4 regions of the Bacillus cereus group sp. MYBK79-1 genome follow, and region 2 is predicted to be linked to each of the others. Evidence: riboswitches for the same ligand, from Rfam matches in the RefSeq annotation. Region 2 holds a riboswitch; each other region holds the start of a gene.

Region 1 (7,832 bases), on a different contig from region 2:
AAGCCGTATAGTCCACCCATTCTATTGGCAAGAGCAAAACGATTATTAGAAAGTAGAAAAGCATCGAAGAAACCTTTAGAGAACGAAGATGATACGTTATCGATTCATGGCATCCACGTCCATTTTCCGTCACGTACTGTTACTGTTGATGAGGCAGATGTTAGTTTAACGCATACGGAGTTTGAAATATTAGTGTATTTCATGAAAAACCAAGGAATTGTACTAACAAGGGAACAATTAATTTCAAGAATTTGGGGATATGAATTTGCTGGTGATGATCGAACGGTTAATAGTCATATTCGTAATTTGCGAAATAAGTTAGGAGAGAAAGCGAAATACATTACAACTGTAGTACGAACAGGATATAAATTTGAGGGGAATGTATGAGAAAAGGGATTGTACTAAAATTATTTACGCTCACAACAGTATTATGTATGTTAATTTTAGCGACGATATTTATTGGACAAACGATATTTTTTAAGCAATATTACGCGAATCGAAAAGTGGAAGATATTAAAGTGAATTTAAATTCTTTTGAGAAGAATTATTTGAACTATGCAGGAAGTGCAGAAGGAATTCAGAAGCTGGAGCAAGACTTTTTTAGAGAAAATAATACGTGGATTACGACATTGGATCAGAATGGGAATTTAAAACATGTGGATGATTTTTATTTTGAGGTAACGATAGATCGTAGTCAACAAAAGAGCTTTGGACAACAAATATTCAAAATTCCCCTATACAATCTCGTCAATATAGAGGAGATTGATAATAAACCATCAAATCAGTTTTTAGGCCAAGAAATATATTTTTCTGGAGTGAGAAAAGAAGATAGTTATATTCCATTCTCTTTCTCACTATCTAAGCGGAATTTAAGTGGATCGAATAAACCGTTAGAAAAAGCATTTAATGAGAAGATGAGTAAATTAGATCAAGAGAAAAAGAAAGCAGTTGGGGAGCAAGTTAGTAAGGAAAAGAGGCCGGCAGTTCAGGAACCAGCTGCCCAAGAATCAGATGTTTACATAGGAGGGCGAGTTACGAAAGTGCAGTTCCCTGATGTAAAAGGCCCCGTAAATCCAATTTATAAAAACACTTTATTTTTGGATAGTATAAAAGAATTTCAAACGGATGTAGTACTAAAAGAGAGTAATCAAATCGAATATTCAACAAAGACAATGGACTATGAAAAAAATGATATAAAATATAAATTATTAATGAAACCGATAACAGAAAGAGACGGATCAGTCACATATATTTATGCGATGGCGTCTTTACAGCCTGTAGATGAAGCTGTACAAATGGTGCAAGATTACTACATTTACATCATTGCATTTGTACTCGTTCTCATTTTTCTAGCTTCGTTCTATTACTCTAAACAAATTGCAAAGCCGTTATTAAAAATAAATGATACAACGAAGAAAATAGCACACTTAGATTTCACAGAACAAATACCGATTACTTCAAAAGATGAAATTGGTGATTTATCAAAAAATATTAATGTATTATCCAATAAGCTCCATTCGCATATTGGACAGCTAGAACAAGATATTGAAAAGGAAAGAAAGCTAGAAAATACGCGGAAAGAATTTATTTCTGGTGTTTCGCATGAATTAAAAACACCGCTAAGTATTATGAAAAGCTGTATTTCCATTTTAAAAGATGGAGTAGCAGAACATAAAAAAGAGTACTATTTTCAGGCGATGGAACGAGAAGTAGATAAGATGGATACGTTAATTTTGGATATGCTAGAGTTAGCTAAATTTGAATCAGGCACATATAAAATGAAAAAGGATGTATTTTATATTGATTCGATAATTGAAGATATATGTGAACACCTTTCTGTGGAGATAGAGAAAAAAGAACTTCGTGTGCATAAAAATATATGTTCATTTGAAGTGATGGCAAATCAAAATCGGATTGAACAAGTCATTGTGAATTTCATTACGAATGCCATACGTTATACACCGAATAAAGAGGATATTATTATTTCCACAATAGATGAGAAGGATCGTATAAAGGTGTGTATTGAAAATAAAGGTACTCACATTGAAGAAGAGCAATTAGACAAAATTTGGGATCGTTTTTATCGCGTGGATGCATCCCGTCAGCGCTCACAAGGCGGAACGGGGCTTGGGCTTGCTATTTCAAAGAACATTTTAGAACTACACGATGCTGAATATGGAGTAAAGAATACAGAAGACGGTGTATTATTTTACTTCTACTTACCAAAAAAAGCGTAGATGGTACATGCTACGCTTTTTTTAATTTATTTTCATATTATCTTTACCTAATCTTTATTTTTAAGCGATATAATCTGGTTAGAAAATGAGGTTATGTAAGGAGTCGATGAACCGTGCATAGCAATTGGCTAAGTATAATGGTATTTATTTTCTTTTGTGCATTTATTGTATTTTTAATTGATATTACGATATGAAAAAAGAGCGCTCATTAAGCGCTCTTTTTCTTCGAATTCAGTTGATAAGCATTGATGCTCTTGAATAAGCGTGGTGAAGTAAGAAATAAAAAGATAAGTAAAACGGTACATAAAATATAGGAACCAATCATTGTGCTACCATTTACGATTAATGAATATAGAACTGCTGATTGACCTTTCGGTGCATATTGTCCCCAGAAAATAATACCAGCAATAAAGTGGCAGAAATAGCGAGCAAAGCTACCGACAAATGTAGCAAGGATAATGTAACCAATAACTTTTTTTCCTTCGTTTTGTTTTGATGAAGGTTTGTCTTTACGGCTACCTAAACTGGATTGTTCTTCGCTATTTTCATTTGATGTTAAAAGTGCTTTTTGGATTGGACGATAGAATAAACCAGCAAATCCAATAAAAGCAAAGGCAATGAAGTACTCAATGAATGCTTGAATAGGTGTTAAAATGTAAGCATCTCCCACGACAATTTGTAATAGTCCCCAAACTAAACCACCTAAGAAAGCTGATTTAAAGCCCCAGCGGTATGCAATAATAAAAATAGGAATCATAGCAAATGAAATGGAACCGCCTGTTGGAAGTTTAAGTGATAATGGTAAAATGTCGATAATCATGGCGAAGGCTGCAAGAATTGCAGATTCGATCATCGCTTGTAAATTGGTGTTACGCATGTTGTCTCCCCCTAAATCCAAGTTATACAAAAAAGAATAGATATCATAGGAGGATACGAAATACGTAAATAAAAAAGAGGTATGTATTTCGGACGTTTGCACAATCCCTGCGTTAGCATTAACTAACAGGTTCGAAGGGTCGGAACGAAGTGTTCCCTCTCAGCGACATGGCTCCCCCTGTGATAACGAGATTCTTTATTTGCTATTGTTTATTGTAAGCGAAATGGATGAGAATGGCAAACGAATCAATTATGACAATTATTGAAATAAAATTGTAGAAAAATGTTAATAATTATGAAGTCAAAGGGGATAGTGCTCGAGAAATAGAGTGTGCTATAATTCTTCTGAAAATAATTATCATTCTCTTCGGAGGGGGAAGGTTATGAGCTTAGTAGATATTAAAATCGGTGAGAAAGTGTTAGTGAAAAGTATGCAGTCTTTAGATTATTTACTAAAGAGAAGACTGACTGCTTTCGGTCTTTCTGAAGGAAGCGAACTTCGCATGAAGCAGAAAGCGATGTTCAAAGGTCCTTGTACATTGGAGTGTCGTGGACAGTTAATTAGTATTCGTCATTGTGACGCGAAAATGATAAAGGTGGAATTAGCGTGAATAAGGTAGCATTGCTAGGGAATCCAAATACAGGGAAGACATCATTATTTAATGCACTTACTGGTTCTTATGAATATGTAGGGAACTGGAGCGGTGTAACAGTAGAAAAGAAGATTGGTAAATTAAAAGATAAACAAGGAACATTAATTGATTTACCGGGTGTTTATGATTTAAATCCAGTTTCGCGTGATGAAGGTGTCGTTACGAATTTTCTACTAACAGACGAATTTCATCATATGTTAAATATAGTGGATTCTTCGCAATTCGAGAGAAATATGCATTTAACGTTGCAATTACTTGAATTTGGAAAACCGGTTTCAATTGGAGTAAATATGGTCGATGTGGCAAAGCAACGAGGCATTGTAATTGATGTAAAACGGTTATCAGAAAGATTAGGTGTAACAGTCGTTCCTGTCGTTGCGAGAAGCGGAAAAGGCTGTGAAGAACTACTTGCAACGCTTAAAGAAAATGACAAAAGCGAGAAAACGCCATTCATTATTTCATATAGTGTACTAATGGATGAAGGAATTGGAGAGGTAATTTCTCTTTTAGAGAAAGCGAATTATAAGCATCCGAGATGGCTAGCCCTTCAATTTTTAAGTAATAACGAAGTAGTAGAAAAAGAAATGAAAGCATTACTAATTTATAAGGAACTTGTAGCCATTCGATCTTGTCTAGAAGGAAAACTTGATTGTACGTTAGAAGAGCACATTTACAAAACTCGTGAAGCGTATATTGAAAAGTTAAAAACAAATGTTATGAAGCATGAGAAAGAAGGGGAAATTCCTTTCTCGGAAAAAGTCGATAGGTTAATTACACATAAAATTTTAGGACTTCCAATCTTTTTAGCAGTTATGTTTTTTATTTTTCAGGTTACGTTTACGTGGATCGGTACACCTTTATCTGATATTTTAGATGGATTTTTTGGCGGACAGCTTACGGATTGGGTAACGGCTGGGCTCGCAAATGTTGGTGCTTCTCATTTTATTCAAGCAATCGTTACAGAAGGTATTATTGCCGGCGTTGGTGCGGTATTAGTATTCGTTCCACAAATCTTTGCACTTTTCTTTTTCATTTCATTATTAGAAGACTCAGGATATATGGCGCGAATTGCAGTTGTTATGGATAGAATTATGGAGTTCTTCGGTTTAAACGGAAAAGCGTTCATTCCGATGATTATCGGTTTTGGATGTAATGTTCCAGGTATTATGGCAGCGAGAACGATTGAACAAGAAAAAGAACGTTTACTTACAGTCCTTGTAACACCGTTTATGTCTTGCTCGGCACGTTTACCTGTATATGCATTATTTGCGGGAGTATTCTTCCCTCATAGTCAGGCAACTGTTGTGTTTTCTTTATATGTTGCAGGTATTGTTCTTGCGTTATTAGTTACAAAAATTATGTCTCTTACCATTTTAAAAGCGGAAAAATCTATTTTCGTTATTGAACTACCTCCTTACCGCGTGCCACAAGCGAAAACGTTATGGCTAAGCACGTGGGAGAAAGGGAAAGGATTTGTTCGTAAAGCAGGTACATTTATCTTCGGTGGTTCTGTTGTCATTTGGTTATTAAACTATGCAGGTCCATCAGGATTTGGTGTTGATATGGGAGACAGTTATTTAGCGATGATTGGTGGATTTATCGCACCACTATTTGCACCGCTCGGCTTTGGAACGTGGCAAGCTGCAGCATCTCTTTTAACAGGATTTTTAGCGAAAGAAGTTGTCGTTTCTACAATGGCAATTATTTATGCGGTGAAAGAAGATGTGTTAGGAAATGTAATGGGAGCACATTATACTGCGTTATCAGCATATGCATTTATGTTCTTTATTTTATTATATGTTCCGTGTTTAGCGACAGTAGCTGTTATTAAACGTGAAACAGGGTCAGCGAAGTGGACGATTTTCTCTGTTGTGTATCCACTCGTTGTTGCTTATGTATTAACGCTCATTATATACCAAGTTGGATCCTTACTCGGATTCTAGAAGGAGATGGATTAGGGTGATGGTCAATATTATAATTGGAGCTATCATTTTTGGTTATGCAGCATACACGTTAGTTAATTTTGTAAAGAGAAGTAAAAAGGGAAAATGCGCAGCCTGTTCTTTAAATAAGTCATGTCAGTCGCAAACTTGTAGTCCGGATATGGAGCAAGTGGCTCATAATAAATAGAAAAAAGCTTTGCGAATTTTTTCGCAAAGCTTTTTTGTTTTACTTTTTAATTTTTACAAGTTGAGAAGCTTCTACTCCGTTGTAGCCAGGGAATTCTTTACTAGGGTCTTTATCGAATTTTAATACACCTACAGATTTTTCATCACCTTTTACATTGCTGTAAGTTGCGTCATCAACAATTGCGTACATATCTGTATATGCGCGGCCACTTCCGATAATTGTGTTGCCTTCATATTTTAATTTCGCACCATCAAGTGTAGCATTTTCAACTTTCTCTTTTGCGAATAATACACCTTGTTCCGCTGTTACAGCTGGTAATTTATCAAGTGGTTTTGTGTCGTCGTTTTTATCGACTTTGCTAAGTAACTCTTTCTTCACCAGTTCTTCACCAGTTTTCTTATCCATTACAAGAACTTTTTTGCCATCTAATGTTGTCATTTTCATTTTATAGAAGTCTTTTTCTTTCACTTCTTTTTTATTTTTATCTGTAATTTGTTGAACTTGTTCTTCTGATCCGTACAGTACAAAACCGTTCGCTTTATCTCCTAATAAAGAACAACCTGATAATGCTCCAAGTGAAATTGCTGCTGCTAATCCGATTCCTACTAATTTTTTCATGATGATGTCTCCTTTTATATGTTTTATAGTAAATACATTTTTGTATTAGTTCTGAAATGATGAGAAGCTTATTTGCTGCTTCTGGTATTAGTGTATAAGAAATATGGAAACGTAACTATCGAGTTAGCTTACAGTAACATTACAATAATGTAATTTAGTGAAAGTACGTAAAAATTAGTCAAATCTAAAGAGGGTTAATGAGAATATATTGGGAAAACAATATTGTATCTAGAATGTCATATTATATTGGATGTATTTTGGAAATAACATGTAAGGACATCTTCGTTTTGTTATAATAAACACGTAGGTTGTAAAAATGAATATTCTTTACTGTTAAGGGAGATTTTTCAGTTTTCCAAGTAGTGAATTTGAAATATGAGGTAAGTTATAGGAGGAATTAGAATGTCTGTATTTAAACGATTACGAGATTTAACAATGTCGAATGTATATTCATTAATTGAAAAAGCGGAAGATCCAGTTAAGATGACGGATCAATATTTACGCGATATGCAAGCAGATGTACAAGAAGCTGAGAAAAGTGTAGCAGCTCAAATTGCACTTGAGAAGAAATTCAAAATATTATTTGAAGAGCAAGAAGCACTTGTGAAAAAACGTGAAGAGCAAGCTCATATGGCTGTTCAAGCAAGCAACCTTGACCTTGCGCGTCGTGCTCTTGAAGAAAAACAAAATGCAGAGCAAAAGATGAATGAGTATAAGGTAAGCTATGAGCAAAACAAAGCTGCTGCTGATAATCTTCGTTTGAAGCTAGAAGAAATGCGTAAGCAATTAACAGAGCTGAAAAATAAACGTGAAACACTTGTAGCACGTGTAAATGCGGCGAAAGCACAAAAGAATATTAATCAGGCGATGTCTGGATTTGATTCAAACTCAGCAAAAGCTGGTTTAAGCCGTATGGAAGAGAAAGCTCTTCAATTAGAGGCTGAAGCAGAAGCAAGCGGCGAAGTGTATAGAAAAGAAAAGTCATTAGATGATGAATTCGCAAGCTTAAACAAAAATTCTGCTGTTGACGATGAATTAGCTCGTATTATGAAGCAGTATGAGAAATAATATAGAATAGACAAAGAAACCGACATGTCTGAAGAGAATTCATGTCGGTTTTCTATTATTTTTTTAGAGGAGGTTTTGCAATGACATGGACGAATGTAGTAGCCATGCTTGTATGGACTGGAGCAAGTGCAGTACTTTTATTTGCAATTATGTGGGTTGATTCAATCTTTACGAAATACAATGACTTAAAAGAAATAAAGAATGGAAATACAGCTGTAACAACTCGTTTCGTTATGAAATTATTCGCGCA
Region 2 (7,832 bases):
GGGGAAGTGGTTACAACTTCTCGATTGTAATTAAAAATAGTGGAACGACCCCTATTAAAAACTGGAAATTAGAATTTGATTACAACGGCAATTTAACACAAGTTTGGGATTCTAAAATTAGTAGTAAAATAAATAATCATTACGTAATTACGAATGCAGGATGGAATGGTGAAATTCCTCCTGGAGGATCGGTTACAATTGGAGGTGCAGGAACAGGCAACCCTGCTGAACTTGTAAATACATCCATTAGCGAAAACTAAACGTAATTTCCATTAATTATTTCACTAAAGTTTGAATTTAGGTTTGAGTGCTCTATCCTAAATTCAAACTTTTAATTTTATGAAAAAGCACAAACAAACATTATAATAACCTATTATAGTCATATTTAGTTTATAATATGAAGTTCGTGTGAAGTTCATCTGAATTTTACATGAATTTCCTTTGAGTTCTATTGTCTTCCTATACCAATCACATTATCCTTTACATATAGGAATTAATTTTCATTCCATTTCAAACTATCTATATATACAAAGAAAGATAGTCGCCTATTAGGGAAAGGCATCTAGTATTATTATAAATATAAACATAACAAAAGAAAAAGCACGCTTATAAGCGCACCATAAGAGTGCTTCTTCATACAATTCTCATGTAAGAGTTCTCGAAAATCATGTTAATCGCAAAGAAAAGGCATTAGCTTATACAAGCTAATGCCTTTTCTTTATTCATATCGTTCAGCGTTCCATTCTTCTATATTCCATACTTTTGTTATCCACGCTTCATAGAAAGAAGGCTCATGTGAGACAAGTAAAACTGTTCCTTTATATTGCTGTAACGCTTCCTGCAAAGACTTCTTTGTTTCTATATCCAAATGATTAGTCGGTTCATCTAAAATTAAAACATTGCTTTTCGTTACGATAAGTTCACATAAACGTACTTTCGTTTGTTCCCCGCCGCTTAATAAACGAATAGGTTTTAATACATGTTCCTCTTTCAATCCACACTTTGCTAATGCTTGGCGTACTTCTTTCTTTGTCATATCTGGTCGTTCCGCCCAAACTTTCTCTAATGGTGTTGTTTCTGATGCAAACTCTTCCTGTGCAAAATAGGCAGGATTTACTCGTTCTCCAACGGAAATTGAACCACTTAGCGGCTTTATTTGACCTAATAACGTTTTTAACATTGTCGTTTTTCCAATACCATTATGACCAACGATCGCTATCTTTTCTCCTTTTTTCACTTGCAAATTCAATTCTGGACATAACGGATCACTATAACCTATCGTTAATTTCTCAGCTTGCAATATACGACTCACTGGCTCCTCATAAACATTGAAATCAAAACGGGATCGAGTTACATGAGTAACCTTTTCAATCCTTTGCATTTTCTCTAATACTTTCTCTCGACTTTTAGCCTGTTTCGCTTTTCGAATTTTATTTTTTTGGATAAATGTTTCTAACTGAGAAATTTCTTTTTGTTGTTTCGCATACGCCGATTGTAATTGTTTCTTTTGCACTTGAAAACTTTGTACAAACTTTTCATAATTTCCTACGTATCGCTTCACTTTCCCTCCTTCTAGATGATAAATAACATTCGTAATACTGTTCAAAAATACTTCGTCATGTGAAATGATCACATAAGCTTTTTCATACAGTCTCAAATACGATTGCAACCATTCTATATGAGCTGTATCTAGATAGTTTGTTGGCTCATCTAATAATAAAACATCAGCTTTTTCTAAAAGGAGCTTCCCAAGTAATAACTTTGTGCGCTGTCCTCCACTTAACTTTGAAACATCCTTTTTCAACCCTATTTCAAATAACCCTAAACCGATTGCTATTTCTTCAATTTCTGTATGAATTTGATAGAAATTAGAGCTTTCCAATATAGCTTGTAATTCCCCATATCTTACTAACAGTTTTTCTATTTCTTCTGCTCCATCCATTTCTTCTGCAATTTTTAACATTTCGCGTTCAATCGCATACAAATCCGAAAATGCACTTTGTAAATATCCTTCAATGGTGATCCCCTCTTGTAAATCCATATGCTGCTGTAAAAAACCTACCTTCATCTGTGGAAACCATTCAATGCTTCCGTCATCATGTATAAGTTCTCCTGTTAAAATCTTTAACAATGTTGATTTTCCAATTCCATTTTCCCCAACTAATCCAACATGCTCGCCCTTTAATAGTCGAAAACATGCATTATATAAAATGGTTTTCTCACCATACGAATGACTTAAATTTTCTACTGTTAATATACTCATTTTTTCTCTCCTCTACTTATAGTTCATAAGCTAAATAGAGAGAGCAACAGTATAAAGCCTTATTTAATTGTATATATAAAAAATGGGTAAGGTGAATACACCTTACCCATTACATATTATCGTAAAAAAGGATTAAGGTTCTTTACCTGCTGTCTTCAATTTAGCTTAATCATTAAAAATGGGCAGACTTCTCCCGTATCAAGCTAAAACCATTTGAAGAACAGTTGATAAAGTCATTTTATCCTTTCACTCCTTTAACATTTGTTATATTAAGAGTATAAACTACTCTGTTATATTCTATTCTCTATTTTTCTTTTTGTTCCTTCTCCGTTTTTTCATTTTCTGCGTAAATTTCTTTATACATCTTTTCTAATGCATATGGACTTGTAAAGATGAGCGTTAACGATTTCCACATATAAATTCTTCTTTGTAGTTCTATCCCATACTCTTTACTAACCATATTTTTCACTTCTGGAATATGCTCTTCGTTTTGAAATTGTTGTACAGATTTCAATTCCTTCGTCTTAAAATCCGTTAAAAGGCCTATTACAGTTCGTCCATGTTCCTGCGACCTTTCTTCTAAATCAAACTGAATTGAATGAACAAAACCTAAAACGTGAAAGATTTGAGCATGCAACCCGACAGCAGCACGCTGTTCCATTAAGCTGTAGCACTCTCGTTTTAACTCTTCTACCATTTCTAAAGAATTTCTATTAACTGTCCTTTTGCCGACAAACATAATTTTTACAATATGAGCGACTGACCCCATACTTTTTAATACACTCTCTAAAATTTCTACTGCATCTTCCACATAACCATTTGAAATTATAGAATGAATAAATTCATCTAATAGCGCTTGAAACTTTTTAACTAAATGTAAATCACGTAATTCTGGAACACCTTTTCTCAATTGATCCCGGCCTTGAACCCACTTTAAAACTTCTGTCATTTCTTCTTCTTTTAATTCATGATGTTCCATACCATACTTCATCAATAAAATATGATTTTTTAATAAGGACTTTCCTTCTTCAAGATTATCAGCTGTTAACGAATCAACTATTTGCTCTATAGATTTCATCTTTCTCCCCCTATATAAAAAGCCTCTTAACAGCGATTATACCAAAAACTGTTAAAAGGCTTTTTCTATTTTTTCATATAAGGAGCTAATACTCTCAAAATTTCTTCCTTATCCTTCTTTAACTCAAGTGATGTTAACATATCCATCGTTCTCGGCCTAGGTAATTTCACTTGTACCTCACCAACTATTGAGGCTGGTCTTTGAGATAAAATAAAGACGCGATCCGAAAGCAAAATTGCCTCATCTAAGTCATGTGTAACCATAACAATTGTTTGCTTCTCTTGGTGCCAAGAGTTTAAAAGCCAGCTATGTACTTCCATTTTTGTAAAGGCATCTAATTTTCCAAAAGGCTCATCGAGTAGCATAATTGGCTTTTCACATAAATATGTGCGCAAAAAACTAATTCTTTGACGCATACCACCAGACAATTCATCTGGATAATGGTCTGCATATTCATCTAGTTCAAATTGCTTTAATGCTTCCATTCCCTCTGTCAGCCTTTGTTTTTTCGGTTTCCCTTCGATTTCCAATGGAAGAACTATATTTTGCAAAGCTGATCGCCACGGTAGTAATAAATCCTGCTGCGGCATATAACTTACAACATCTTGCTCTTGTACGTGCCTATCCTTATACGTTACATTCCCACTTGTTGGGTTTTCAACATTTGCAATCATATTTAATAATGTGCTTTTCCCGCAACCACTCGGTCCTACAAAGGAAACGAACTCTCCCTCTCGTATAGAAGCACTAATATTTGCTAATACATTCTTTCCATCAAAAGCTTTTACAACCTCTTTTATTTGTAATCCACTCATTTTTCACTTGGAAGGAACTCATTTGTAAAGGCATCTTTCACATCAATTTTCTTCTTAATAACTTTGTTATCATATAAGAAATTCATGTAATTCGTCCAAACGTCTTCCTTCTGTACTCCCCACGCTTTTGCATCATCTTGATACTTCGTACTTAACCATTTTTGACTTTCTTGTACTAACTCTTTATTCACATCTGGAACTGCTTTAATTAAAATATCAGCAGCAGCTTTCGGTTCTTTAATTGCAAAATTATAACCTTCTGTCGTTGCACTCATAAACTTTTTCACAAAGTCTTTATCTTGCTTCGTATGTTTTTCACTCGTAATAATAACAGGACTATAGAAATCAAGCGCTGGGTCTAAGTCTTTCACCATAATCGTATTTAACTCTTTTCCTTGGCGCTTCGCTTCAATTCCATCCCATCCGTAATAAATCCATTCAAAGTCTGCATCACGGCCGATTGATTTAAAGAAATCGGTTTGTCCTAAGATGATTTTTTCAACTTTATTAAAATCAGCTTTATGTTTCTCCATAATTGTCTTCAACGTTGCTTCTTCTGCTGGTCCTCCCCAGCCTCCGTAACGTTTACCTTCAAAATCTTTTGGTGACGTCATATTATCTTTCTTAAGCGATGCAAAAGCTGAAGTGTTATGCTGAATAATCGCTCCTACAGATACAACAGGTATACCTTCCACACGAGCCAACGTTACATTTTCTTGTGCGCTTATTGCGAAGTCAGCTTTTCCTGAAGCTATCATTTGCTCCGCTGTCACATTATCACCTGGCTGAATAATTTCTACATCTAATCCTTGCTTTTTATAATACTCGTTCGCTTGCGCTACATATAAACCAGTATGATTCGTATTCGGAAACCAATCTAATACTACTTTTACTTTTTGATCTTTACTTGCACTTTCTTCTTTCTTCGCCGGATTACATCCAGCCACACCTACTGCTAATAAGGCAGCCAACATAACTTTTAAACCTTTTTTCATTTTCTGCCGTCCTTTCTATATATCCATGGTGCTGTTATTCTTGCCATAAACTCTACGATAAAATACAGGCATAATGTCACCATAACAATAATTGCTGCCACGCCAAATACTCGGGCTGTTAAAAAGGATTTTGTAGCCCTTGTAAGCATAACTCCTAATCCTTCGCTTGCACCGAGCCATTCTCCAATAATTGCTCCCATTACGCTATATGTAACTGCAATTTTTAAACCTGAGAAAAAGTATGGAAGCACTGCGGGAAACTTTACTTTCTGGTAAACTTGCCATTTCGTTGCCTTCATCGTTTGCAACAACTTCAACATATTTTTATCTACCGTTTGAAAACCTTCTAAAATGCTAAGCGCAATCGGGAAGAAACAAACGAGTATGACTACCATTACTTTCGGTAGCATTCCATATCCAAACCAAATAATAAATAACGGTGCAAGTACAACGATTGGAATCGTTTGCGAAATAACAAGCAACGGATTTATTAAAATACGAAATAAAGGGATAACGTCCATAATAATTGCAATACTTGTCCCAATTAAAATCGCAAAGAACAGTCCGATTAGAACCTCTTGTAACGTTTGCATCGTATTCGGTAATAGTAAATCTTTCATTCCAATTAATTCTTGAACAATGGCAGAAGGCTTCGGCAAAATCCACGGTTCAATTTTAAATAATGAAACAGATCCTTCCCATATTGCAATGAGAAGGATAAGCCAAATTGTTGTAATTATTTTAGATTGCTTCTGGTTTTGCATATTCATCACGGTACTTCCAAACCTTTTCATCTATCGTTACACCAGTGCTTGGACGATAATGGATTTTAATAGAAGTAATCACTTCTTCTGCTCCAGCATCCACACAAGCTTGTTGCGCACGTTTAATGACGTCAAGAAGTACATCTAATTCTCCTTCCAGCGTTGTTTCCATTGCCCCTACTTCATAACGAACTCCCGATTGTTGTACAACTTCAATTGCTTTATCGACAACAGAATACACATCTTTATTCTTCGCTTGTGGTACTACTGAAAATGAAATTGTAACTTGTTGTGACATAGTAAAATCCCCCTTATAAAATAAAATGTTAAAACAAGAAAAGGCTTTCCTACTGCGTAGGAAAGCCTTGTATGCAAGTTATTATAGAATAACATATGCTACATCACTTTAAGTAACTCCCTACGCTGGCATTATCCAGATCAGGTTGAGGGTCGATGTATACTTACATCCTCTCAGCCAATTGGCTCCCCGGTCCTTAATTCGTTTTCATTGTAGCATGATTTATTTTATTGAACAAACAAAAGCGTGTATAATCATTTCATTTAACTTTTGAATTCCCCAATTAACTCTTGTAACTCCTGTGAAAGCCAGCTTAAAGAACTAGCTAATTCAGCAATATCTTGTACAGACATTTCCTGTTCTTTCATACTTTCTTCAATATTACTACTACTATTCGCATACGTGTTTGCGATAAGCGATAGTTCATTTACAACACGAACTATATTTTGGCTATTTTGCAATATATCACTTGAATTGCTAGAAACAACTCTAACTTGATTTGTAACAGATTGTGCTGATTTTGAAATTTTTTCAAAGAAAGTACCACTACTTTCAACAAGTTTCATTCCAGATCCTACTTCTTTTGAAGCTTTTTGCATTGAAGCAACAGCTTCTTCCGTTTCAGCTTGTGTTTCCCCTATTAATTTCGCTATATCTTTTGCTGATGCTTCCGTCTGCTCTGCTAATTTACGCACTTCATCAGCAACAGCTTCAAATCCCTTTCCGCTTGCATCAGTACGTGAAGCTTCAATAGAAGCATGTAAAGCTAGCGAATTCGTTTGATTTGAAATACCTGTAATTACATTGACAATATCTCTAATTTCTTTTGATCTTGTTTCCAAAGAATGAATGATAGAAGATAAATCTTGTACTGCATTTTGTATTATATTCATTTGATTAATCGCCTGTTTAATAACACCATTTCCTTTTACTGAATGATGCTTCGTACCTTCAGACTCTTTCGCCATTTGTTCTGCAGCATTCTTTATCTCTTCCATCTTATCTTCCATTTCACATACAATACCTAAATACTGTGGTACTGACGTTTCTTGTGATTGAGCGCCAGCTCTTAATCCAACCATAGAACTTACGATTTCTTGAACTGCCATACTATTCTCTTTCGTACTCACTGACAATTCTTGTGAAGATGAGGAAACCTGTTCTGCTGTCTGCTTCACTTTATCTATAATTCCTTTAAACTTCTCGATGGTATTATTAAAATATGCATTAATAATACCAATATCATCTGGTCTTTCCTCTAATTTAATACTTAAATCACCTTCACCGACTTTACGCAATCCTTCACGTAAATCTCGCAATGGAGCAAGTGCGTTACGTACGATTAAGAATTGAATAACAGTGGCAATTAGAACAGAAATACAAATAAACATTAAACCTTGTATAATGAATCTTTCCTTTGTAATAGGAACAATAGAGGCATCTACATCGGCTGCAACAATTGCCACAATATTTCCGTCTCCATCTTTAATTGGCTCTAATATCGTTACCCATGTTCCTAATGCATCTTCATATACTACTGTCATGTTTGCTTTTTTTGTGTTCATTACTTTATCATATGCTTCCATCCAAAGATCTGGTTGTTTATAATATTCTCCCGG
Region 3 (7,832 bases), on a different contig from region 2:
GTTCGACTCCCTTCACCCGCACTTTTAATAAAATAACTCAAACATGTCTTGCGGAAGTAGTTCAGTGGTAGAATACAACCTTGCCAAGGTTGGGGTCGCGGGTTCGAATCCCGTCTTCCGCTCCAATTTTCAATATGACATGCCGGGGTGGCGGAACAGGCAGACGCACAGGACTTAAAATCCTGCGGTGGGTGACCACCGTGCGGGTTCGACCCCCGCCCTCGGCACCATATGCGCCCGTAGCTCAATTGGATAGAGCGTTTGACTACGGATCAAGAGGTTAGGGGTTCGACTCCTCTCGGGCGCGCTTTTATTTACGGGAAGTGGCTCAGCTTGGTAGAGCACCTGGTTTGGGACCAGGGGGTCGCAGGTTCAAATCCTGTCTTCCCGATATTCCCAAAAACATGGGGCCTTAGCTCAGCTGGGAGAGCGCCTGCCTTGCACGCAGGAGGTCAGCGGTTCGATCCCGCTAGGCTCCACTTTATTTATTATATGTCTCGGAGGTATACCCAAGTTCGGCTGAAGGGATCGGTCTTGAAAACCGACAGGCGGTGAGAATCGCGCGGGGGTTCGAATCCCTCTACCTCCTCCATTTTCTTTTTAAATGGTTTAGATACATATAATAATAAATTTTTTATTTTTTCCTTCATGGAGGTATACCCAAGTTCGGCTGAAGGGATCGGTCTTGAAAACCGACAGGCGGCGAGAGTCGCGCGGGGGTTCGAATCCCTCTACCTCCTCCATTTTTTAAAAACATTATATTGTCGCGGGGTGGAGCAGCACGGTAGCTCGTCGGGCTCATAACCCGAAGGTCGCAGGTTCAAATCCTGTCCCCGCAACCAAATGGTCCCGTGGTGTAGTGGTTAACATGCCTGCCTGTCACGCAGGAGATCGCCGGTTCGACCCCGGTCGGGACCGCCATTTATGTTGGCTCGGTAGCTCAGTCGGTAGAGCAGAGGACTGAAAATCCTCGTGTCGGCGGTTCGATTCCGTCCCGAGCCACCATTTTTTTATGCCGACTTAGCTCAATTGGTAGAGCAACTGACTTGTAATCAGTAGGTTGGGGGTTCAAGTCCTCTAGTCGGCATCCTTTAGGGGCATAGTTTAAAGGTAGAACTGAGGTCTCCAAAACCTCCAGTGTGGGTTCGATTCCTACTGCCCCTGTTTAAAGTATATGGGCCTATAGCTCAGCTGGTTAGAGCGCACGCCTGATAAGCGTGAGGTCGATGGTTCGAGTCCATTTAGGCCCACCATATATATTATTCCGCAGTAGCTCAGTGGTAGAGCTATCGGCTGTTAACCGATCGGTCGTAGGTTCGAGTCCTACCTGCGGAGCCATGGCCCGTTGGTCAAGTGGTTAAGACACCGCCCTTTCACGGCGGTAACACGGGTTCGAATCCCGTACGGGTCATAAAAAAAGAGTCAGCATATTGCTGACTCTTTTTTATTTTGTAGAATCCTCCTTTATCAACTGATTTTCCTGAAATAAATAAAGGGATTTAGGAAAAGCTATGGTATGTATAAAAAGGAGGAGACAAAAATGACACGAGTGAGAGATATTATGAGTACTCATATTGTACATTGTACACCGCTAGACAATGTATATGAGGCTGCTGTAAAGATGAAAGAAGAATCGATTGGATTGATTCCAGTTGTTGAAAATGAACAAGTTGTTGGGCTTGTTACGGACCGAGATTTAGTTGTTCGAGGGATTGCTGAGAAACATCCTGGATCTAATAAAATTACAAATGTAATGACAACAAACATTGTTTCAGTCTCTCCAGATGATTCTATTGAAAAAGCTACAGAGTTAATGGCACAGTATCAAATTAGACGATTACCAGTAGTTGAGGGTGGTCAACTGGTTGGGATGCTAGCACTAGGTGATTTAGCTATAAGAGAATCGGCAGATGATCAAGCTGGATTTGCTTTAAGTGAAATTTCGGAGCATACGGAATGAAGAGAGACTTTCATTAGTGGGATAAGTTACGTATAAAAATCAGATGCATTATTCTAGTATATATGGATTAAACTAATATGTTAGCATGATGTATCTGAGCCATTATATAATAAGTGTATAGTTAGTAATTTCGACAGTTTATTTAAATTTGTCATTCTTAATTTTAAATAAGAGAAAAAATGATATACTGATAGATATAAGTATTATGAAAAATTTTGAATATAGCAATATTTATTGTTAATGATGTAATAATGGATTAATATTTCCTATGTAGATAAAAGGGAAGGGGAATTATATGAGGGCTATACAGCGCGATCCAAATTGGAATTTGGTTACAGATACATATATAGAGCCAAATAATTTCGCTGAATTATTTTCTTTGCTTGTACCTTGTCATCCAAAAGGTGAAGGGAAAGAACGGACTATATTAGTTTGGAAAGAAAAAGAATTTTATAAAGAAGAAAATTTAGCTTCATTTATCGTATATGGAATGAATAAAGTAAAGAATTTACCGCAGTTTCATAAAGATGAAATTCCAACTTTAGTACGTATTCTTCGTTTATGCCAAGAGATTGGTTGGTATGAAGAAGCAAATACTTTTATGGTAACTCAAGGACTATCTGAGTTTGTTCATACTTCATTGGAATATGAAACGTGGGATCTTTTGACGCAAGCGGTTGCTTTAAACTATTTAATTATTAAATATCGTATTGGTGAATTGACTGATGGGGATGTAGAAATTTGGGATAGAGTTAAATTTAATGAGAAATGTATAACGAATTGTAAACATCTATTATCTCATAAAGAAGTATTGGAATTTACATTCTTTTATATGTGTAAGAGAGCTAAATTACTATCAAAAGAACAATTGAATAGTGATATGATGAGTCTAGCGATGTATTGTAATACGTTTGTGTATGACTTATACACACATGACTTATTACGAAAATATCGTAAATGTACAGACTTCCTATCATATTATGGACCTAGTCAAGCGGTGTTAGCTTGTCAAAGAGCTGTACTTTCTCAAATTTCAGATCGATTAGACCCATTGAAAACTACTCATGTAGATGATTATTTATATGTAATGAAAGAAATGATGGAGCATATGACGATAGGAATAATGGATCGATATGATCATTTTATCGGAAAGTTATTATCATATGTGCCATTTTTCGAAATGATTCAAGTTCCACAACATGCATATTATTGTGAAGAATTATTGTATATTTGTAAGGGCATTGAATATAAAGAAGAAATATTACGCAATTATATATTTATACAATTACATGATTGTTTACCATCATTCTTTAAACTATTTCTTAAAAATAAACGTTATGCAACGATTCACGATATTCTGTTCTATTGGTGTGACGATGAGCAAAGAATGAGCTTAGAAAAAAAATATAATCTTAGTTTTATTTATGAAAAATATGCTTGCGGATAAAGAGCATTTTCTATATAAATTAAAAAGGATCTCAAGTTTATGTGAGATCCTTTTTTTATTAGTAAAGCAAGGAGAACGTAATTAAGACGAGAAATAACATGCCATAAAGGAGAAATTGTGCAGTATAACTTCCTTGTATACCAAAAAAACTATTTATTTTTGCATATAAATTCAATATATATTTTATCGGATTATCTTTGAAAGATTGGTACAAAGTGTCTCCTCTTTCTAAGCTTCTTGTTCGTGTTTTTTGTTAGTAGGAACATGAATGTATCTAGCTATGAATAATAAAACAGCCATAAAAAATACAGGAAATACGGTAGATAAATAAAAACCATTACTAATAATATTTGCTATTAGGGCACTTAATAGAAAGATGGCATTATAAATATGGGCAATTTTTTGTTTAAGTTGAACTTGAAAAGATTCCATCATAATTTCTAAAGCAACAAAAGCAATGATAATAGATAAAAATACAGTATTTGTATTGTAAATGATTAAACAACAGATTAAACCTAAAAAGGCTAAGTATTCAATTAAGAGAGGTATATTGATATTGCGTGACATACAATTTACCTAACTAAATATGGCAGTGGGTTTACTGCATTTGTTTTTTCAAAATTCCATTCTCCATTGTGTAATTCAAAATGAAGATGTTGCCCGTATGAATGACCTGTGTTTCCCATATGACCTACTAATTGTCCAGCTTGTACTTGATCACCAGCTTGTACAGTGCGATCTTTCATGTGAGCATAGACTGTTGTATATAATTTCCCGTTTATTTGATGGGCGATGAACACAACATTGCCATAGCTAGCTGAATAATATGATTTCACAACTTTGCCTGCAGCCGCCGCCTGGATAGAGACATTACCTGGAGCTGCAATATCTATACCGTAATGCATCTGTTCCCAACGCATATCAAAGGTTGAGCTAATTCTTCCTTGAGTAGGGAATTTGAAAACTGCTGGAATGGAAGCAGTTTGGGCTTTTTGAACTTGTGCTTGATTTTGCACTACATAATGTTTTGCCACGTATCCGTATCCTGTGCCAAAACGAATTTTATACCAAGTTCCTACAGTTTCCACTACTTGTAGTTGTGTTCCATTTTGTAATGAACCAAGTAGTGCACTACTTGTACTAGCGGTGCTACGTACATTAAGTTTAGGTGTTGCAACTGTGTATTTTGTATTATTTTGAACTGTGATACCTTTTACTAAAGGCTGTGAACCATTAGAAACGAATGCTTTTTGTACGTAACCTGTTTTGCCATTATGTAAAATTTTATACCAATCGCCTTGTTCTTCTTGAATGGTAACGAATTTTCCATTTGGTAATACATCTAAAATTGAAGATTCTAAATTAGGTTCAGATCGAACATTTAATGCATTGGCATTAACGATATATTGATTATTAGATTGAAGTTTGTTTTTTAGTAGAATAGAATCTTTTTGTACGTAACCTACTTTATTATTAACAGATACTTTATACCAACCATTAGTTGTTTCAAGTATGTTCACCTTCGTATTAAAGCGAATTGTATCAATTGATGAGCTATTTGCGTTATCTTTTGTATGTAAGGCTACCTGATCGACTTTTACATATCCAGTTTTCACATTAGATAATTGTTCAGCGTTGGCTGTTTGTACATTTGTTTCTCCCATAGAAGGAAGTAAAGAAGCAATTGCGACAGTAGTTGCTGTTAAAGCAGTAGCTTTCATATTCATATAATAGAGACCTCCTCTAGTTGTATAGTTGTAATTTTATTATAGTATAAAGATATAATATAGTGGGTTTATTCACATAAATGTAATATGAAATCAATATAAAAATAAATTTTTTGAGGATAATGATTCCTTTTTACCTAATTAATTAGGATAATAATTTCTAACATAGAATATAAGTATTATATAGCTTTGTTATTTTGTTGATAATTGAGAAAATTAAAACAGTTGATGATGTCTTATTACGGTGTTATACTGACAGTGTTAATTTCATAGTTTGCTAGGAGAGCTGGTGTTGCCAGCTGAGAGTAGGCCGTAAGCCTTTGATCCTTTTCATTACCTGATCTAGATTATGCTAGCGTAGGGAAGCAATTCGGACACTAATAATGAGTCCCCGTTTCTTTGCGTATAGAAACGGGGCTTTTTTATTTGAAAATTTCATATTGAACCACTAGGGGTGCTTGTTGTGCTGAGAGAGGAATAATCCTTAACCCTTACAGACCTGATCTAGGTAATACTAGCGAAGGGAAGTGGAGCAACGAATAAATTATAATTTTGTTTGCTGTAACCACTTCTTATTTAGAAGTGGTTTTTTATTTATATACACATACCGGAAGGGGATAGGGAAATGAAATTTTGCGATAGATTATTAGAAACTGTACAACCAGTTTGGGAGATGAGTCATAATCATCCGTTTGTAGTAGGTATGGGGGATGGCACGTTAGAAAAAGATAAGTTTCAGTATTATATTATTCAAGATTATTTATATTTGTTAGATTATGCAAAGCTATATGCGATTGGTGTTGTAAAGGCAACGAATCCACAAGTAATGGGGAAATTCGCTGAACAAATTGATGGAATATTAAATGGAGAAATGACGATCCATAAACAGTATGCAAAAAGACTTGGAATTTCTATAGAGGAGATAGAGTCAGCAAAACCATCTGCTAAAAATTTAGCTTATACAAATTACATGATGTCTGTATCTCAAAATGGCACACTTGCGGAATTAATAGCAGCACTTCTTCCATGTATGTGGAGCTATTGGGAAATTGGAAAGCGTTTAAATGATATTCCTGGAGCAAGAGATCATGAGTTTTTTGGTGAGTGGATTCAAGGATATAGTTCTGAAGAATACGGTAACCTTTGTATTTGGTTAATAGATTTATTAAATGAAATGGCAGTTGGAAAGTCTGACAAAGAGCTAGATCGATTAGAGGAGATTTTCCTATATTCCAGTCGATTTGAATATTTATTCTGGGATATGTCCTACCGTAAGGAGATGTGGGGATTTGAGGAGCAAGAACATACTACAGTTTCATAATGTTTCTTTTCATTATGATGAGAAACCAATCATCAATGAATTAAATGCTTCTATACAAGATAAAGAGTTTGTAAGTATTATCGGACCGAGTGGATGCGGGAAAAGTACTTTATTTCGCCTTATTACAGGTTTAGAAGAAGCAAGTACTGGTCAGATAGAGCTGACAGAAACGAAGAGCCATCCTGTAGGGTATATGCCCCAAAAAGATATGCTCCTGCCGTGGAGAACGATTATTGAGAATGCTGCTCTGCCGCTAGAGTGCCAAGGTGTACAGAAGAAAGAAGCACAAATAAAGGCAAAGGAACTGCTACATAAATTTGGATTACAAGGGTATGAGACTAAATATCCGAAAGATTTATCTGGTGGTATGAGGCAACGCGTATCCTTTATCCGAACTTTATTAACAGGCGGGGAGATATTGCTGTTAGATGAACCGTTTAGCGCGCTAGATGCTTTAACGAAGGCATCTTTGCAAGAATGGTTGTTTGAACAATGGAAAGAGTGGGAAAAAACAATTTTGTTTATCACTCATGATGTGGAAGAAGCATTATTTCTTTCTAATCGAATTTTCGTTGTAGAAAATCAACCGATAACTACTTTAACCGAGAGGATTGTACCGCTTGATTGTAACCGGACAAGAAAAGATTTATATAAGCCGGAAGTGTTAGCGCTGAAAGATGAGCTTCTTAGTATGTTACAAAGGCAGGTACTCGTATGATGAACCGGTTGAAGGAGTTATTACCTGCTCTTACACTTTCTAGTATTTTACTTGCCCTTTGGGAAGTAGGGGCAAGAATTGTAGATGAAATGTACATTTTACCGTCACCGTCTGCAATTGTAGTGAAGATATGGAAACTAAAAGATATATTATTTACGGTTCATTTACCGGCAACCTTATCCGTCGTTTTAATAGGGGTGGCTATTTCTATCGTACTTGGGGTAGGGCTAGCGATGTTAATGAATGCGAGTAATTGGATGGAGAGAGCATTTTATCCATTATTAGTCGCTTCACAAACAATTCCTATTACAGCACTTGCTCCGCTTTTCGTTTTATGGTTTGGATATACAATTTGGAGTAAGGTCGTTGTTACGGTTTTAATTACGTTTTTCCCAATTGCGGTCAATACGTATGATGGACTACGCAGTACGAAAAAAGAATGGGAGGAGCTCTTAGTTACGTATGGAGCAACGAAAAAAGATGTTTTTCTTAAATTAAAGTTGCCATCTGCTCTTCCTTATTTTTTCTCAGCTTTAAAAATTGCAGTTCCGCTTAGTGTGATTGGAGCAGCAATTGGTGAATGGCTCGGTGCACAAGCTGGGCTAGGATATTTCAGTAAAAGAATGATGACGCAGTTAGACGGAGCAGGTGTATTTGCA
Region 4 (7,832 bases), on a different contig from region 2:
GGTTTACATCTACCTCATATAACGATGAATAAAGTGTTAATGGGCAATGCATTTTTCCTAGGTTCCTATGCGAGATATGAAGAAAATCGTCCATTCATTGATACTTCTTGGTGGCAAAATGACGGTGTAGTAAATACAAATTCTATGATTGCACCTTCTTCTAATACTGCTGTAAATAATAATGAGGCTTTACAGATTGGAAAATGGAATCATATCGAAACGAAAGCAAATTGGGACCATCTCGACATGGTAGGACTTAGTGTTTCAGACACGTTAGGTTTTTCTAGTATTCAAGAGTTTTATAGAACAATTATAGAAAAGCTATCAAGATTACCGAAATAGGTAATAATAAAGCGCTCTCGATGGAATTCGAGGGCGCTTTATATTATATTGAAAGAGGGATATGGTAGAAAAATATGGGGGGATATTATGAAAATTAAAGTTGTATTATCAGGATATGGAACAGTAGGAAGAGAGTTTATAAAATTACTAAATGAAAAATATTCATATATATATGAAACATATGGTATAGAGTTAGTTTTAAGTGGCGTTTTAGGTAGAAATGTTGCAATACATAATGAGGATGGATTATCTATTCATCACTTATTAAGGTATGGTGGCGGTAGCTCCGCAATTGAAGAATATATTGAGCATCATCCGAAGGAACGAGCAACGGATAACATAAGTGGTACTGTACTGGTGGAATCGACTGTTACAAATCTTAAAGATGGAAATCCAGGAAAACAATATATAAAACAAGCGATTGAGAAACATATGGATATAGTAGCAATTTCAAAAGGTGCACTCGTTACAAACTGGAGAGAAATAAATGGAGCAGCAAAAATCGCAAATGTACGAATTCGATATAGTGGTGCAACTGCTGCCGCATTACCGACACTTGATATTGGCCAATTTAGTTTGGCTGGTTGCCATATTGAAAAAATAGAAGGAATATTAAACGGGACTACAAATTATATTCTTTCGAAAATGAATGAGGAAGATATTACGTTTGAAGAAGCACTGAAAGAAGCGCAAAGTAAAGGAATTGCTGAAACGAATCCAATATTAGATGTAAGTGGTTCTGATAGTGCGTGTAAATTGTTACTTTTGACAAACAGTTTAATGAGAACAGAAAATACACTTACCGATATACATATAAAAGGAATCGAACAGGTTACACAACAACAAATTCGAAATGCTAAAGAACATAATAAATATATTAAATTAATAGCTTCAGCATATAAGGATAAGTGTGGTAAAGTGGCTCTTCATGTGGAACCACGCGAAATAGATAAAGATCATCCGCTAGCAAATGTAAATGGGACAGAAAAAGGGATTACATTCTTTACAGATACGATGGGGCAAGTTACTACAATTGGTGGTGCTTCTAATCCACGCGGAGCCGCAGCAGCAGCTTTAAAAGATATAATTAACTTATATCATAAAGATTTGTACCGTAATAACGGGAAGTAAAATCCTCCATTGATTATTAGCCTTCGCTTTATAAGACCGTACCGCCCTTTATAAAAAATACATATGTAGTGGACCTTTTGAGAATGAAATAAATATGCAAAAATGATTGCAGGGGGGAAGGAATTGTTTAAAGATTTTAAAGTTGTAAAAGATCGTCCTGTTTATATTCAATTGAAAGATTATGTAAAAAAGATGATTATGAAAGGGCATTTGCTCGGAAATCAAAAAATTCCTTCAACAAGGGAATTAAGTGAATTACTAAATGTGAGCAGAAATACTGTACTGGCTGCTTATGCAGATTTAGAGCAAGAAGGACTCATTTATGCAGTTAAAGGTAAAGGGAATTTTGTAGCGAAGATTGATATATCGAACACTTCGTCTGTTGAAATAGATTGGAAAAATAAACTTAATACAGTTACCTTATTGGCGGATGAATTAGATTTAATGAAACATGGTGTTCGCTGGGAAAAAGGAATGATTGTTTTTAATAGCATTGCTCCAGATGAAAAGCTATTTGATGTGGAAAATTTCAAAAGAGCTTTTCTTACTCGCATGTCCATTGAAGGGGATGTCGTATTAAATTACGGATACGCAAAAGGTTATAGGCCGTTAATGAATTATCTACTTCACTATATGGAAATGAAAGGTGTAGATATTTCGAACAAAGATATTTTAATTACAAATGGATTTACAGAAGGATTAGACATTGTACTATCTTCGCTATCGAAAAAATCAGGGCGAGTTATTTGTGAGAATCCGACACATCATGCTGCACTGAAGCTGTTCCGTTTACATGGACTTGAAGTACATGGAATAACTATGAATGAAGATGGCATCGATACGAACGAAGTAGAAAAAAGTTTGCGTGAAAAGGATTTTGATTTTGCGTATTTAATTCCTTCTTATCATAATCCAACCGGTATTGTTACGAGTTCAGAGAAAAGAACGGAACTGATGAGATTATTTTCAAAATATAAGGTTCCTATTATAGAAGATGGGTTTAATGAAGAGCTACGTTATTCAGGTTCACATTTAGCACCATTATTAACTTTTGCTGGCGCTGGTAATAATGTAATTTATATTAGTAGCTTTTCAAAGGTACTTTTCCCTGGTTTACGTGTAGGCTGGATCATCGCAGATAAAGAGCTAATCCATCATTTAGAAAGTGTAAAAAGAGCAAGAACAATACACACATCAACGCTAGATCAAGCGGTTTTATTTCAATATTTACATGAAGGGTATTTTGAAAAATATTTAAAAAAGGCAAGATCTGTTTATAAGAAAAAATATGAGTTAGCTGTTGGGGCATGTAACGAGTACATTTCGTTTCAAAGAATGACCGGTGACGGTGGACTTCATTTATTTATAGAGTTAGAAGAAAAAATTCATGCCCGTACTCTTTTACAAAAGTGTTATGAGCAAGGGGTTACATTTTCTCCTGGAGATGTTTTTTATTCTGATGGAGGAGGAGCGACTACTTTTCGATTAGGATTTTCACGTCTGAAAGAAGAAGAAATAGTACGTGGAATCAAAATAATCGGTGATACAATAAAAAATGAAATTTGGAGTTGAGGAAATGAGAATTGGCGTTATTATGGGTGGAGTATCCTCTGAAAAACAAGTGTCAATTATGACTGGAAATGAAATGATTGCAAATTTAGATAAAAATAAATATGAAATCGTACCAATTACGTTAAATGAAAAAATAGATTTAATCGAAAAAGCGAAAGACATTGATTTTGCGCTACTCGCATTACACGGAAAATACGGGGAAGATGGGACGGTTCAAGGAACGCTTGAAAGTTTAGGTATTCCTTATAGTGGAAGCAATATGTTATCTAGCGGTATATGTATGGACAAAAATATTTCGAAAAAGATTTTACGTTATGAAGGTATAGAAACACCAGATTGGATTGAACTTACAAAAATGGAAGATCTAAATCTTGATGAGTTAGATAAGTTAGGGTTTCCATTAGTGGTAAAACCGAACTCTGGTGGCTCAAGTGTTGGGGTAAAGATTGTCTATGATAAAGACGAATTAATTGCAATGCTGGAAACTGTATTCGAATGGGATTCTGAAGTAGTAATAGAGAAGTATATAAAAGGTGACGAGATTACATGTTCAATTTTTGATGGAAAACAGTTACCTATCATTTCAATTCGACATGCGGCGGAGTTCTTTGATTACAATGCAAAATATGATGATGCTAGTACAATTGAAGAAGTTATCGAACTTCCAGCTGAGTTGAAGGAACGTGTAAACAAAGCGTCACTGGCTTGCTATAAAGCATTAAAGTGCAGTGTTTATGCAAGGGTGGATATGATGGTGAAGGACGGTATTCCATATGTAATGGAGATTAATACATTACCAGGGATGACACAAGCGAGTTTACTACCAAAAAGTGCAGATGCAGCGGGAATTGATTATAGTAAACTATTAGATATGATCATTGAAACTTCATTAAGGGTAAGAAAAGAAGAAGGGTTTTAAGCACTGGTATCATGAATACTTTTGACAGTAACATGAAGTATGTTATGATGAATACAGTACGAAAATTAAATATTTATCCACTAGGGGGGCCTATTATAGGCTGAGATCAAATGAGAATTTGAGACTCTTAGTACCTGATCTGGTTAATGCCAGCGTAGGGAAGTGGGAAAGACATTGCTATTTTATCAATAAATACTGTCAATTTCACTTTCTTTACGTCTGTAAAGAAAGTTTTTTTATTTTAAAGCGTTAATAAATGTGGATAAATACTTATATTAAATAAATTACTTGGAGGGATTTAAATGACTTTTTCACAATCATTACGTAAAGAAGTAGATTCAATTTGGGAAGCTAGTTTTCATCACCCTTTTGTAAAAAAACTTGGTGAAGGAACGTTAGATTTAGCTAGTTTTCGCTATTACGTGCTTCAAGATTCATATTATTTGAGTCATTTTGCTAGAGTACAAACGTTAGGAGCTGCAAAAGCACTGGAATTAGAAACGACAGCTCGTATGGCACACCATGCTCAAAATACATATGAGGCAGAATTATCTTTACATGAGAATTTTGCGAAGAAACTAGGGATAACACAAGAAGAAAAAGATAATTTTATTCCAGCTCCAACTGCATACGCATATACTTCACATATGTATCGTGCGGCATATGAAGGACATTTAGGCGATATCATTGCAGCAATTTTACCTTGCTATTGGCTGTATTATGAAATTGGCGAGCGTTTAAAAGAGTGTCAGCCAGAAGAGCCAATTTATAACGAATGGATTTCTGCTTACGGATCTGATTGGTTCCGTACATTAGTTGAAGAGCAAATTACACGATTAGATATTATCGCTGAAAAGGTGACAGAGTCTGACCGTAAGCGAATGAAACAGCATTTTATTATTAGTAGTCAATATGAATATTCATTTTGGGAAATGGCTTATACTTTAGAGCAGTGGCCAGTGAATATAGAAGTAAAAGATGTAATAGGGTAAAGAAAAGAGGTATTGCGATACATATGTATGGTCAATACCTCTTTTTATACTCTTTTGTAAAATTATTGTGAATTTCAAATACAATATGCAATATATATTGTATAATTTGAATGTATTATATTTGTAATATAAAAGGAGGGCTATGTATGATGATTTTTAATTCTTATACGCGTCATTCATTAACATGTTAATTAGATAAGCGGTATTTGTTTTTCTTTTAAGTAATTAGATATTGTGATTATACTTTAGTTTTTTTGTGATCAAGAAAAATGAAGAAAGGAAGTAATCATTTTATGGAAAAATTAAAGTTGTTAACATTTGAAAATATAGTAGAACCTCTTTTAAACGAAAGCGTATCATTTATATATTTTCCTATTGAATGGCTTGATATTGTAGAGATACATTATAAGACATTTTTATTAACGAGTAAGTTGAAACGATTGAATGAAAGGTTATATGATATGTTTTCTGATATATTATTTATTCAGCATAATCCATATGTATTAAATGAAAATACGCCGTGGATTGTATGTAAAGAACCTATTAGAAAAGAACAACTTGATTATATTTTCCAAAGTTGGTATGAAATTATTCATGATTGGAAGCCTAATAAATTAATAGAATCGCCAAAATATGAATGGCATTACGATTTAATTTCTAATTTAACAGTATTACATGATAATGAAATATATTCTAAGTGGGTGCCCGCTTTAATTTCACATATGTTTTGTGAACGCCCTTTACAATTAGAAAACATACACGAAAAAAATATATATTTTTCGCCTCTTAGATCACAAAATATTTGTGAGGCTATGTCAGAGCCTATTAAAGACGAAAAAACACAAGATTATTTCGCCTATGTATATCGGTTCGAATGTATAACGCGCGGAGGCGAGAATATTCCATTATTAAATGTTTCAATAGGAATTCGTAGATTTTATCAAGAATATAACCATCCAGATATTCCTTTGCTTTTAAGACGAAAACGAGGCATGATTTTAATTTCTACTCCAGAATTTGCATCGAATAATAAAAAAAATCGGTTTGTAAAGCTAAAAGTGCAACAAGCAACAAACGGTATAAAGTGGATTAAGATATTTAGAAATTTAAAAGATGATTTTCATATAGGTGGAGAAGTTGATTTGGAGCATATTCTTCAATATCCGAAAGATTATATGCTGGGAGAAAATCTTAGGGTGTTACTTCCATATAACGAGAGAATATATAAAGTTCAAGGTACTAAAATAAAACTTGGTATAAAAGTAAAGGAAAGAGAGTATTTATTTAAAGGGTTTCAGCAAAAATTCTCTTATTTCAGATTACTACCGGAATGTAAAAAGGTAGTCACAAATAATGAAAATGAATTATTCCCTTTAATTGCACCAAAAGGATTAGAGACTATAACGTTAGAAATATGGTCTGAAAAAATATCGTTGGAAGTAGAACAAGCGTTATTTGAAACTGAAATTGTGTTAGCTCAAATCGGTGAGTCATCATACGTATTAAATGCAGATTCTCCAGTATTGTTAAAAATAGTAAGACATAATATTGAAAAAGTATTGCAAAATCCATATAAAATGCAATATTGCCAGAAATATAAAACAAATTTAGTAGAGGATGTTATGAAAGCGGTTTATGCTACTGCAGGTGAGCGCAATGATGCAACATTAGCGTTAATCGCAATGAAAAATTGTGATGGCCGTGAAAAAATTGATCCGAAGCAAATTGTTAGAGAAGGGTTTGCACGAACAAACCGTATTTCAGCATTTATTAATTTATTTATAGGCCAAAGTGTATCTCGTAAAACAATTATAAATTGTATTTTTAGTTTATTAGAACAAAAAGGATTTTTAAAACGTAATTGGAATAAGATAAATTTACCTTGTACATATGTTAATTTATCAATTGAACGAATCTCGAAATTTGATTTCTTACCTATTTTTTCACAAATAAAAGGAAAAGAAATTTCATATAAATTATATGGGAATACAGATTGGCAAACGATTGATCGTTTAATATTACATGTAAATAAACATAATACCTTTTTACCACAGCCTTCAAAAAGAAATGATATGGGAATTCAATTTAAACAATTTGTTTCTGAAACATTAACAGGAATTTTACAACATGCAAAAGAACAAAATGAGCAAGTATATTTCATTATAGATGCGAATGTAAGAAAACATTGGATAAAAGAGTTAGTAAATAAAAAAATTGATGTAGATACTTTTCCGGAGATTGTTCCAGATGTGCTAAAGGTTCCAAACTTAAATATTATAAGAATAAATACAGCTTTTGATGTACCAAAATACGGTGCGATACAATGTGATGATGTACTGGATGGAACGAGTTTATATGTAGATCAAAAAGGAATGTATTATAGCACTGGTGAGTATTCATTTAATGATAGTGAAACATTGCATCGGTACATACTTGAAATATTACCGCTAGGTGTAAAAGTTGCAGAAAGGAATTATATTGCCAAAATGATACATTACATGTGCTGTAACTCAAGTATGCTTTTGGAAAAGGATGTACACATGCCGTATTCCATGCATATGGCGAAAGTAATAAAAGGCTATATGACGGATATAGATGTAAGAGAGTTTAAAGAGTTTGATGATGAACTGGATGTAGATATAATAAAGATAGAAAAGAAAGATTCAATTATTCTGCTGTAAATAAATAATAGACAAATCCTGCTCATTATATCGGTCAGGATTTGTCATTTTTTCATGTAAATAAGGATATCCTTTGTCATGTATCTTCTCTTTTATGTATTTACTTTATTTGCGTACAGGATTAAGATGTTTTTTAGAAATAAAAAACTGCATCATTTAAGAAAGCTATATGAATTGATTCAAAAGTAATTTGAA

The links. Region 2 has a riboswitch for thiamine pyrophosphate ahead of ACTFOB_RS18595 (MTH1187 family thiamine-binding protein). Riboswitches for the same ligand answer to the same signal wherever they lie in the genome.
Positions count from the first base shown of each region.
Region 1: it holds a riboswitch for thiamine pyrophosphate, as region 2 does, so the genes downstream of both, thiT (energy-coupled thiamine transporter ThiT) here and ACTFOB_RS18595 (MTH1187 family thiamine-binding protein) in region 2, are expected to answer to the same signal.
Region 3: it holds a riboswitch for thiamine pyrophosphate, as region 2 does, so the genes downstream of both, tenA (thiaminase II) here and ACTFOB_RS18595 (MTH1187 family thiamine-binding protein) in region 2, are expected to answer to the same signal.
Region 4: it holds a riboswitch for thiamine pyrophosphate, as region 2 does, so the genes downstream of both, tenA (thiaminase II) here and ACTFOB_RS18595 (MTH1187 family thiamine-binding protein) in region 2, are expected to answer to the same signal.

Region 1 is NZ_JBQAEO010000019.1:71,860-79,691, forward strand. It holds gene ACTFOB_RS22870 (response regulator transcription factor) at 1-387, shown strand, start outside; gene ACTFOB_RS22875 (sensor histidine kinase) at 384-2,237, shown strand; gene thiT (energy-coupled thiamine transporter ThiT) at 2,446-3,114, opposite strand; TPP riboswitch at 3,201-3,302, opposite strand; gene ACTFOB_RS22885 (FeoA family protein) at 3,497-3,724, shown strand; gene feoB (ferrous iron transport protein B) at 3,721-5,709, shown strand; gene ACTFOB_RS22895 (FeoB-associated Cys-rich membrane protein) at 5,726-5,896, shown strand; gene ACTFOB_RS22900 (lipoprotein BA_5634 family protein) at 5,936-6,514, opposite strand; gene ACTFOB_RS22905 (PspA/IM30 family protein) at 6,917-7,582, shown strand; gene ACTFOB_RS22910 (DUF350 domain-containing protein) at 7,663-7,832, shown strand, end outside.
Region 2 is NZ_JBQAEO010000012.1:41,392-49,223, reverse strand. It holds gene ACTFOB_RS18625 (glycosyl hydrolase family 18 protein) at 1-260, shown strand, start outside; gene ACTFOB_RS18620 (ABC-F family ATP-binding cassette domain-containing protein) at 719-2,263, opposite strand; gene ACTFOB_RS18615 (hypothetical protein) at 2,568-3,341, opposite strand; gene ACTFOB_RS18610 (ABC transporter ATP-binding protein) at 3,407-4,156, opposite strand; gene ACTFOB_RS18605 (ABC transporter substrate-binding protein) at 4,153-5,151, opposite strand; gene ACTFOB_RS18600 (ABC transporter permease) at 5,148-5,921, opposite strand; gene ACTFOB_RS18595 (MTH1187 family thiamine-binding protein) at 5,893-6,213, opposite strand; TPP riboswitch at 6,314-6,415, opposite strand; gene ACTFOB_RS18590 (methyl-accepting chemotaxis protein) at 6,477-7,832, opposite strand, start outside.
Region 3 is NZ_JBQAEO010000003.1:522-8,353, forward strand. It holds tRNA gene ACTFOB_RS06770 (tRNA-Leu) at 1-21, shown strand, start outside; tRNA gene ACTFOB_RS06775 (tRNA-Gly) at 51-125, shown strand; tRNA gene ACTFOB_RS06780 (tRNA-Leu) at 142-230, shown strand; tRNA gene ACTFOB_RS06785 (tRNA-Arg) at 234-307, shown strand; tRNA gene ACTFOB_RS06790 (tRNA-Pro) at 318-391, shown strand; tRNA gene ACTFOB_RS06795 (tRNA-Ala) at 407-479, shown strand; tRNA gene ACTFOB_RS06800 (tRNA-Ser) at 500-592, shown strand; tRNA gene ACTFOB_RS06805 (tRNA-Ser) at 651-743, shown strand; tRNA gene ACTFOB_RS06810 (tRNA-Met) at 766-842, shown strand; tRNA gene ACTFOB_RS06815 (tRNA-Asp) at 846-921, shown strand; tRNA gene ACTFOB_RS06820 (tRNA-Phe) at 930-1,005, shown strand; tRNA gene ACTFOB_RS06825 (tRNA-Thr) at 1,015-1,087, shown strand; tRNA gene ACTFOB_RS06830 (tRNA-Trp) at 1,094-1,164, shown strand; tRNA gene ACTFOB_RS06835 (tRNA-Ile) at 1,177-1,253, shown strand; tRNA gene ACTFOB_RS06840 (tRNA-Asn) at 1,264-1,338, shown strand; tRNA gene ACTFOB_RS06845 (tRNA-Glu) at 1,340-1,411, shown strand; gene ACTFOB_RS06850 (CBS domain-containing protein) at 1,541-1,960, shown strand; gene ACTFOB_RS06855 (DUF3965 domain-containing protein) at 2,256-3,407, shown strand; gene ACTFOB_RS06860 (hypothetical protein) at 3,636-3,974, opposite strand; gene ACTFOB_RS06865 (SH3 domain-containing protein) at 3,980-5,134, opposite strand; TPP riboswitch at 5,404-5,515, shown strand; TPP riboswitch at 5,575-5,677, shown strand; gene tenA (thiaminase II) at 5,760-6,455, shown strand; gene ACTFOB_RS06875 (ABC transporter ATP-binding protein) at 6,424-7,173, shown strand; gene ACTFOB_RS06880 (ABC transporter permease) at 7,173-7,832, shown strand, end outside.
Region 4 is NZ_JBQAEO010000001.1:300,689-308,520, reverse strand. It holds gene ACTFOB_RS01645 (esterase/lipase family protein) at 1-342, shown strand, start outside; gene ACTFOB_RS01640 (homoserine dehydrogenase) at 430-1,473, shown strand; gene pdxR (MocR-like pyridoxine biosynthesis transcription factor PdxR) at 1,597-3,045, shown strand; gene ddlB (D-alanine--D-alanine ligase) at 3,050-3,964, shown strand; TPP riboswitch at 4,037-4,142, shown strand; gene tenA (thiaminase II) at 4,267-4,956, shown strand; gene ACTFOB_RS01620 (RNaseH domain-containing protein) at 5,250-7,637, shown strand.